DNA from 3 places in the Bacillus pfraonensis genome. Region 1 is predicted to be linked to each of the others. Evidence: riboswitches for the same ligand, from Rfam matches in the RefSeq annotation. Region 1 holds a riboswitch; each other region holds the start of a gene.
What was found. Region 1 has a riboswitch for S-adenosylmethionine ahead of KFD70_RS20070 (sugar ABC transporter substrate-binding protein). Riboswitches for the same ligand answer to the same signal wherever they lie in the genome.
Positions count from the first base shown of each region.

Region 2: it holds a riboswitch for S-adenosylmethionine, as region 1 does, so the genes downstream of both, KFD70_RS23425 (methionine ABC transporter ATP-binding protein) here and KFD70_RS20070 (sugar ABC transporter substrate-binding protein) in region 1, are expected to answer to the same signal.
Region 3: it holds a riboswitch for S-adenosylmethionine, as region 1 does, so the genes downstream of both, KFD70_RS10940 (M20 family metallopeptidase) here and KFD70_RS20070 (sugar ABC transporter substrate-binding protein) in region 1, are expected to answer to the same signal.

Region 1 covers NZ_JAHCDO010000021.1:40,249-43,537, reverse strand. The annotation lists gene KFD70_RS20075 (sugar ABC transporter ATP-binding protein) at 1-190, opposite strand, end outside; gene KFD70_RS20070 (sugar ABC transporter substrate-binding protein) at 187-1,302, opposite strand; SAM riboswitch class I at 1,391-1,495, opposite strand; gene KFD70_RS20065 (NCS2 family permease) at 1,585-2,886, opposite strand; gene KFD70_RS20060 (SDR family oxidoreductase) at 3,118-3,289, shown strand, end outside.
Region 2 covers NZ_JAHCDO010000032.1:1,667-4,955, reverse strand. The annotation lists gene KFD70_RS23435 (hypothetical protein) at 158-601, opposite strand; gene KFD70_RS23430 (cysteine hydrolase family protein) at 822-1,379, opposite strand; SAM riboswitch class I at 1,899-2,003, shown strand; gene KFD70_RS23425 (methionine ABC transporter ATP-binding protein) at 2,125-3,144, shown strand; gene KFD70_RS23420 (methionine ABC transporter permease) at 3,134-3,289, shown strand, end outside.
Region 3 covers NZ_JAHCDO010000009.1:201,793-205,081, reverse strand. The annotation lists gene KFD70_RS10940 (M20 family metallopeptidase) at 76-1,278, opposite strand; SAM riboswitch class I at 1,371-1,475, opposite strand; gene KFD70_RS10935 (AAA domain-containing protein) at 1,562-3,289, opposite strand, start outside.

The DNA of each region.
Region 1 (3,289 bases):
GTTCATTAATTTTTATCTTGCCGGCAACTGGACGGATTTCGCCAGTTGCTATTTTTAATAAGGTGCTTTTTCCTGCACCATTCATTCCAAGTAACGCATGAATTTTTCCCTTTTGTACCTCTATGGAAACATCTTGTAGCACAGGGGTAGTTGTATAAGAATGTGTGATGTTTTGAAGTGAGAATGTCATCGTTTTTTCTCCTTCTCTAATTTGTTCATCCAAGGTGAGTACGCATCTTTTGAATTTCCCCAGCCGCTTATGTATTTAGACAATTGTTCCATAGTGATACTTTCTGTAGGTAAACTATTTTTCTTTACAATGTATGGGTCTAACGAGTAAATATCTGGCGTATGTTCGCCGGCAATTTTTTTATACAGGAAGCGTACCTGTACTTTACCTACTTCAGCTGGATCAGTTGCAGTTGTGGCAGCCCAAGGTGAGTTTTCTTTTTGCATTAATTGTAAATCTTCGTTGCTTAAATCAATGCCGTATACTTTTATATCAGTGCGACCAGCTTGTTCAAGTGCTTTTACAGCCCCTTTGGCAAATTCATCCCAAGAAGCAAAAATAGCATGTAAATCGCCTTTGTTAGGATATTTCTTTAATAATGCTTCTACTTGTGTTTGTGTATCTAGTGGCGTGTTATTACTAGCAGTACCGAATCGAGCTACTTCTTTTATATTTGGATAACGTTTATAAAATGCATCAATGATAACGCTGCGACGTTCCATTGGAGCAAAGCCGCCAACCCATACTACAGCTATATTTCCTTTTCCATTTAAATCTTCAGCTAATGTTTTTAACGACTTCCATGCGAGACTATAGTCATCTTGATCAATAACGGTTACACCAGGTAAACGTAAATCATTATCAAATGCGACTATTGGAATGTTTGCTTGTAAGGCTTTTTCTACGCCTGGCTTTAGTGCCTCAGAGCGACCGTGATCAATTAAAATTCCATCAACTTTTGAATTAATCGCAGTATCTAGATTTGCTGCCATTTTCGCTAAGTCATTGTCGGAATTGTATACTTGTACGCTACCACCAAATTGTTCAATTTGCTTTTTTACCCCCTCAATATATTGGGAGGAGAATGTTCCGATAGACATTTGCATAATTAAAGCAACTTTTAACGGTTTTTGCACTTGTTTTGGAATTTCTGTCTGTGAATTACTTTGTGAAGAGGTCGTTTCTTTTTTTACGGTTTGTTGTTTCTGTGAAGAAACAGCATCTTGTTCATTTGTACAAGCTGTTAATGTGAACAAGAGAATGATTAATAAGATGGAACATAATTTCTTCATAAAAAAATCCCTCCTGAATGTAAGAAGAGAGGGGAGGAGAGGAAATAAAAAACGCCTTTTCAAAGAGAAAAGACGTCTTATCACGTTACTCTTATCTTTCAACACAATGTGTTGTAAGAATTAGCACCGTGCCCATTATGGGTCGGTTGCCGGGCTTCGTAGGGCTCATCCCTCCACCTGCTCTTGATAAGACATCAAATATTCAACTAGTTCGAATTATTCCACATTTATATAATGTTGTCAAACACTTTTCATAAAAAAAATTCCTCATTACGAGGAATTTTAATGCGGTAAGAAAATCAACTGATAAGCAAACAAAATACCAAATACGTATACAAGTGGATGTACAGCGCGGAATTGTCCTTTTGCCATTTTCATAAGTGGATATGAAATGAATCCAAGTGCAATACCTGTTGCGATACTTGATGTAAGTGGCATGCTTAAGATTACTAAGAATGCAGGGAATGCTTCGTCGAATGTATCCCAATCGATGTGACGTACAGAGCCCATCATTAAGCTACCAACAATAATTAATGATGGAGATGTAATTGCTGATACGCCAGAAACAGCGCCTACTAGAGGACCGAAGAATGCAGCAACCGCAAATAATGCAGCAACTGTAATTGTTGTTAAACCAGTACGTCCACCAGCTGCAACACCTGCAGATGATTCAATGTACGCTGTTGATGGTGTTGTTCCGAACATAGAACCGATCGTTGCTGAGAAAGAATCAGATAAAAGAGCGCGTCCTGATTTCGGCAGTTTGCCATCTTTCATAAATCCACCTTGCTGTGCAACACCAAGTAGTGTACCTGTTGTATCGAATAGCGTAACAAGGAAGAACGAGAATACTACGCCGTATAGTCCGTAATTAATGACATCAGAAACAGCTGTAATTGGGTTAGAAACAATAATTCCTTCTGGTAATCCAGGCATTGATGTAATGCCGTTTGAGAATGTTAACTGTCCTGTGAAATAAGCGATAATTCCTGTTAATAACATACCGAAGAATAATGCGCCGTTTATGTTTAAAGACATAAGAATAAGTGTGATTCCAAGACCAGCTAATGCAAGTAGTACTGGAGCAGAGTGAAGGTCTCCAAGGCCAACTAAGTTTGAGTCATGTTTCACTACAATTCCTGTCATACGTAAACCGATAAAAGCAATAAATAAGCCAATCCCAGCAGTAATTGCATGTTTTAAGTTTTCAGGAATAGCTTCCATTAGTTTTGTACGGAATGATGTGAATGATAACAAAATTAAAATCATGCCTGCTACGAATACAGCAGAGAATGCAATTGTAAATGTCATGCCTTCATGCGCTTTTACAACAGAGTAAGAGAAATAAGCGTTAAGCCCCATACCCGGTGCAATTGCAATTGGTAAGTTTGTGAAGATTGCCATAAATAATGTTCCGACAACAGCTGCAATAATTGTCGCTGTAAATGCTTGTTCAAATGGAACACCTGCATCACCAAGGATGATAGGATTTACGACAATAATATATGCCATTGTTAAGAAGGTAATGATACCTGCCATAATTTCAGTTTTAATAGAAGTTTTATGTTTTGAAAGGTTAAACATATAAACATCCTTTCTGTTCACGAATAATTGTCACAACAGTTATATATAATATTCGTTTTTTAACTGTATTGCAAGAGTTTTGCATAAAAAGTTTATAACAATTCATATTTTATGTCTTAATTTCGAATATTAATCGTAAGATTGCTTCTATATTTCGGCTTTTCACGTATAAGTACTTTTCATTATTGTGTACATCATAAGAAAGAGAAATGAGAAGGAGCTGAAAGATACATGACAGAACAAAAAAAGTTTTTAACGTTGCCACCGCAACACCAAAATAAACAACCAGGAATAGAATCGATGATGGACCCTCTTCCGAAGTACGAGGACCCTAATTACCGTGGTAGTGAAAAATTAAAAGGGAAAAATGTACTTATTACAGGAGGAGATAGTGGAATTGGAA
Region 2 (3,289 bases), on a different contig from region 1:
TTTTTGTATTTTTTCAGAAAATGTGGTACAGAAATAATAATAATGTTTAATTTTGATTCTTGAAATAGAATAACCATCTATTCAATTGATGGCACAAGGTTAATAAAGTTGTTTCATTTTAAAATGGGAATTGTTAAATAAAGTACCTGTTAAATCATTACTCTTTTTCATGAAGAACATACGAAAGTTTTGTTTCAAATTCTAATTGTAGTATAGGTTCTGGAAATTCTTCTGGAACAAATAGTAACTCTTCTGAAATCCCTAAGCAGAAACCGTCTAACTCAATTGTATTCTCCTCTGTAAAATGGCTGGTTGTACACAGTGGACCTTTAAGCATTTTACCTACAAAATGATAGTGACCCATGTATAGAAGAATCTCGCTGTTTTCTGTTGGATATGCAGAGAGTCCTGCTGGTTTTGAGGGGGTAATTCCCAATAGAGAAAATATATCAGAAATTGCAGGCTTTAATTCATTAGAAGCTAATATATAATAATTTCTGCAATCCTGGCATTTACAAGTATCGAACTCTTTTTGATAAAATTCTCTTGTCTTCTCAATATCAACATCCAATATCCATTTCCCAATCTTAATTGGCTGCATGATTTTTCACCCCTCTATTCTTAACAATAAGAATCTCTAAATCATATTTATTATACAAAGAATAATACAAGATGAAGAGAAGTCAAAGAATAAGTTAATGGGAGTAAAGGTGCTGAGGAAAAAAAGTGAAAACAAGTTCGGGAGATTTTAAGCTACATTAGCCTATGAATAGCAGTATAAAAAATCATGTCTCTGTCAGTGAGGGACATGATTTTTTATTTCAGATGGAGTTTCTAAAACTTAAGAATTCTTCTGTACTCATAACATCTGCATATACGTCATTCAAACTTGCTAAAATTGTATTATGGATATAGACAGCAGGAATTGTAGCATTTTTAAAGAGGAGATCTTTTGTTGCGCATGCATCATGTACAACAGTGCAATGAAAACCGAAATCAAAAGCAGCTCTTACTGTAGCATCAATACACATATGAGTCATCATCCCGCATATAATCACATGTTCAATTTCTAAGTTTTGTAATTGCTCTAGTAGGTCTGTTTCCCGAAAGCTGTTTGGATAGTTTTTGAGAATAACTGTTTCATTTTTTAAGGGGCGAACATTTTTATGGATGTGGACACCTTCCGTGTTCGGGAGAAAAAAAGTAGCATTTTCTTTCATAGATACATGTTGGATATGAAATATAGGTTGATTCACTTCTCGAAAATGCTGGAGCAGTTGACTTGCATATTCGCTAGCTTCAACGGCACCGCGCAGTTCCATTTTACCATTTGGAAAATAATCATTTTGAATATCAACGAGTAAAAGGGCTGTTTTCATATGAACGATCGTCCTCCGTCTTTATTTCTTATTCATATAATGTTATTCCATTAACAGAGGATATTTTCCTTTGAGAAAGAAGATGTGAAGAAGAATTTTACATTCATGTAAAATTTGCTTTAGGATTTATCCCGCTATTTTAGGGCGGTAATACTCCCACCTCAAAATTCGGCGGGAGCAATGTCCAACTCTAGCGGCTAGAATCTCCGGTCGTTTCACCCCCTCGGACGAGGCGAAAAACGCCTCTCTGCCTAAGGCGCGGGCGTCCTGTGATTCTGAGCGAGCTGCTTCCGTTTTTCTAAAGAAATTAGATGGGAGATAAACTATCCGTAAAAGTCCGATTGGTGAGGGCTAATAATCAGTGGGGAAAATCAAATAGAAAGAAGTGTAATGGATATAATATCTTTCTGTTTTATAATCTTGTAGAAAATAAAAATATTATTTTCTAATATTTTTATTGACTCTAACTTTTCCGAGTTTTATAATAAAACTTAATTAAATGACAACTAAATTGATACACTCTTATCCAGAGAGGTGGAGGGACTGGCCCTATGATACCTCAGCAACGGGTTTTTGAATACCGTGCTAATTCCAGCAAGCTCTGAGAGGCTTGGAAGATGAGAAGATGTGAATGAGTATATAAGTGCTCTTCTTCTTATTTTTATTACGGATAAGAAGGAGGGCATTTTTTATTTTACCTCAAAGCTCTGCTTCAAGTTATTACAGCATATAGGAGGGGAAAGTAATGATTTCTTTTGAAAATGTAAGTAAAGTATATGAATCAGCCGGGCAATCCGTTCATGCCGTCGAAGATGTAACATTATCGGTTGATAAGGGTGAGATATTTGGTATTATCGGTTTCAGTGGAGCTGGAAAAAGTACACTGTTACGTTTAGTGAATATGTTAGAACGACCAACAGCGGGAACGATTTCGATAGATGATAAAGATATTACTTCCTTATCAACGAAGGAGTTACGAAAGCTAAGACAAAGAATCGGAATGATTTTTCAGAGTTTTAATCTATTTAATTCGAGAACCGTGTTTGGGAATATTGCTTATCCATTGAAATTAGCGAAATTGCCAAAGAATGAGATAAAAGAAAGAGTAAATGAGCTGCTAAAGTTTGTCGGACTAGAAGATAAAGCAAACTATTATCCAGAACAACTATCAGGTGGTCAGAAGCAACGCGTAGGGATTGCAAGAGCACTTGCAACGTCACCAGATATTCTCATTTGTGATGAAGCAACATCGGCACTAGATCCTGAAACAACAACAGAAATTTTGAATCTACTAAAGAAAGTAAACAAGGAATACAATTTAACAATTCTTCTTATTACACATGAAATGCAGGTTGTGAAAGAAATTTGTCACCATGTAGCCGTGATGGAAAAAGGAAAAGTGATTGAGGAAGGCACATTATTTGATGTTTTTACAAAGCCAAAAACAAAGACGACACAAAATTTCGTTCGATCTGTTATTAACGATCATTTACCGGAAAGTGTTCTTGCTAAAATCCAAAATGGTGGACAGATTTATCGCTTAACATTTACTGGAGAAGAGACAGGACAACCGATATTATCGTATATTGCGAAAAATTATAACGTTGATGTAAATGTTCTTTATGGAAATATTATTGAACTCCAAAATATTTTATTTGGAAATCTTCTTGTAGAACTACAAGGTGAACAGAAAGAAATTCAAAAAGCATTACAACATCTAAGACTGCAAGTGCAGTTGAAGGAGGTAGAAGCTCATGCGAGTTGATTGGAGTATATTTTGGCCTCGTATATTAGATGCGACAGGGGATACCCTCTTGATGGTAATTGTAACCCTTATATTTGCCACAATACTTGGTATACCTCTAGGTTTACTTTTGTATGTTACAAGAAAAGGGAATTTTTTAGAAAAC
Region 3 (3,289 bases), on a different contig from region 1:
AAGCCTACCAAATAGATGTTAGGCTTCTTCTACTATCATTTTTCAATTTCTAAGTCTAAAAACTATATTTCTACATCACTGATTTCGCTGCGCTTCTTTAAATTCTTCCTTAATTTGAGCAAGTGTTCCTTCTTCTGTAATTAATCTGTATGCTGCATACGCTAATGCTTTTGCAGATGTAATTAATGCTTTATCGCCAAGTTCCGAACGAGCTGCTTCTCTAAATTCATTCGTATGAGCAATTAAATTGTCTGGACCAATTTTAATGTAAGGATGAATTGTTGGTACGACTTGACTTACATTCCCTGCATCTGTTGAACCGATTCCAAGTCTCTCTTTACGATTTACATCTTCACCAAGGTTTTCTAATTCCTCAGCAATCACTTCATTAAATGTTTTTGTTACTAATAATTCATCAATTTCATTTTGGAACTGATTGATTTTTACTGTTGTTCCTGTTGCTAATGCGGATCCCTGTGCAATATTTCGTACCTTTTCAGTTACTTCAGCACATCTTTTACGCGTTGCTGCGCGAATGAAAAAGCGAGCTGCTGCGTAATCTGGAATAATATTCGGCGCCTTTCCACCTTCAGTAATGACACCATGAATTTTCACATCTGCTGGAAGTTGTTGGCGAAGTGCATTAATCCCACTGTAAAGCTGAATAATCGCATCTAATGCATTAATTCCTTCCTCTGGTGATGCTGCCGCATGTGCAGACTTTCCATAAAAATGAAAATCAAGTGGATCAACTGCTAGCGATGGACTTGTTGTTGCTGTTTTTCCACTCGGGTGAATCATAAGTGCTGCATCGATATTGTTAAACAAACCTGCTTTCACATAACTTGCTTTGGCACTTCCATTTGGTCCACCTTCTTCTGCTGGTGTTCCAAATACGACGATTTCACCTCCAATTTCTTCAATTGTTTCTGATAATGCAATCGCTGCCGCAACACTTATTGTGCCAATTAAATTATGACCACACGCATGACCTAATCCAGGCAAAGCGTCATACTCTGCTAAAAAAGCAATTGTAGGTCCTTGCTTCCCTGAGCTTTTCCGTGCGATAAAGCCTGTTTCATGTCCTGCTATATTGTGTTGCAGTTGAAAACCTGCACTTCCTAGTAATAAGCTTAATGTTCTTGATGCAAAGAATTCTTGATTACCAATTTCAGGGTTCTCATGTATATCATGACTTGTTTTTACATACGTCTCTTTATTTCTTTCTATGCTTTCAGTAATACTATTTCGGTGTGACGTTACTTGTTTTGTTGTCATTTTCCTATTCCTCCTTTAAATTTACATATAAAAAAGCCTCTCTCTAAAAGATAGAAAGAGGCTTGAAAAATACAGATTCAAAAATGCCTTCTTTCTTATCTTTCAAGTCTTTCACTTGCTGGAATTGGCACAGTATTCATATTGAATCCGCTGCCGAGGTTTCATAGGGCCAGTCCCTCTACCTCTCTTGATAAGAAAATCGTTTTTATTTTCATAAAATTATATTAAATTATTTTCATTCTAGTTTTATTCCGACTAAATGTCAAGGAATTCCGATTTGATTTTACCGAATATCTAAAAATCCTTTTAAAACGCCAATCGTTTCAGGAGTATGCATTCTCGCACATATATAAGGGAATTCTGGACTTCCTTCAAACGTCATTTGTGACGTTAACGGCGCACCTACCCAAAAGATTTCATCATCAATACATATAAATGGAAGTGATTTATTTTGTCTTTGTACTCTTACATTTTTTAATGGAATGGGTCCATCGCTATATATTGTGACTTGCGCCACTGTACGCATTAATGCCTGCCATACTCTTTTATCTACCTGTCTTGTACTTGGAAGCGAAATAATAATTTTTTGTTTTGCTGACAAAATATCTTTTAACAATACTTTTGTCTCTTCCAAATTCATTTGCATAAACCATCTCAAGCGCTTTGTAATTTTTCGTTCGAACAACGGACGTGATGACCTGCGATCATACACATTTCCGTGTCTTTCTATGTGAGAAGTTAAATGAGATAACGCTTGTTTTCTCGAAAGATTTTTCCGCATATATTGGCAGTCCGATAACTGAATGAACTTCCCTCTTGCCCTCGTTACCGCAACGTTTACAAGACGATGATTTTTATGATCAAAAAATAACACACCAGGTCTTTCTTGCGGATAACTATCTACTGTATCAAATATCATCATGTCTCGTTCAGACCCTTGAAATTTATGAACAGTTGCCGCTAAAACAGGTGTATTTCGATACTTTGTTTTTTGCAATAGTTCTCTTATGCATGTTGATAAGAAACGGGACTGTGCGCGATATGGTGTGACAACTCCAATGGATTGAACACCATCTAATAAACCGATTAAAATCATTTGCATCGCAACAAGACCGGACATCATATTAAAACGTGAACCAGAAGCTGCATCTTTTAAAGAATAGGCTCCCATCAAACTAGTATCAAATAGAGCAGTCGCTTCATTTGCAAATGGCTGTAATTCCGCTAATTCCTGCCTTGCCGAAACAGAAGGATGGTCGAACACTCTATTCTTATAAATAAATGAGTTTGTAAATTTAGATATATCCTCATGCATCCGTCTTTGTTCTTGCAGCATAAATAAATTTGGATGTGCTTCATAACTATTTACAGATTGGACAATGCCAGCATGATAAAACATATCTTCCCCTAGCCATTTTCTAACAAGCTCATGGTTTGCCATCGCAATTGGAGGCAACTGTAAAAAGTCACCACAAACGACAATTCTTTTACCAAGAGAAGCAGCTAATGCGAGTTGCGGCACATATGCCATACTCACTTCATCTACAACAACTAAGTCAAATGTTCGCTCATAAATAAGAGAATCAATTGCGCATTTGGATAGCGTCGCACCAATTACTTTTGCATTTTCAATATATTCTCTTTCTACTTCTTTAATTTTCGCTCTTTGTTTTCTGAGGTCTCCTTCAATTTCTTGCATACGCTTTTTATCAGAAGCAGTTGCTTTATACGATAAGATTTTTTGTCGAAGATCTTGACGCATTTCCTCTAAATAGAGCTTTTCTTCTCCCCATGATCCATTCGTTGTTTCCACTAGTCTAGAAGCTAGTAATGTATCATGATTCCGTATATGTTCATGTTGGCTAAATCCATACCGGACGATTTCTCCTGGTGTCCATTTTTCTTTCTTTTCGATTTGCTTTGTTACTTCACTCATTAATACATCAACCGCTGCATTACTATGAGCAAGTACAAGTACTGATTTTCCTTTTTGATAATGCGCGGAAATAAT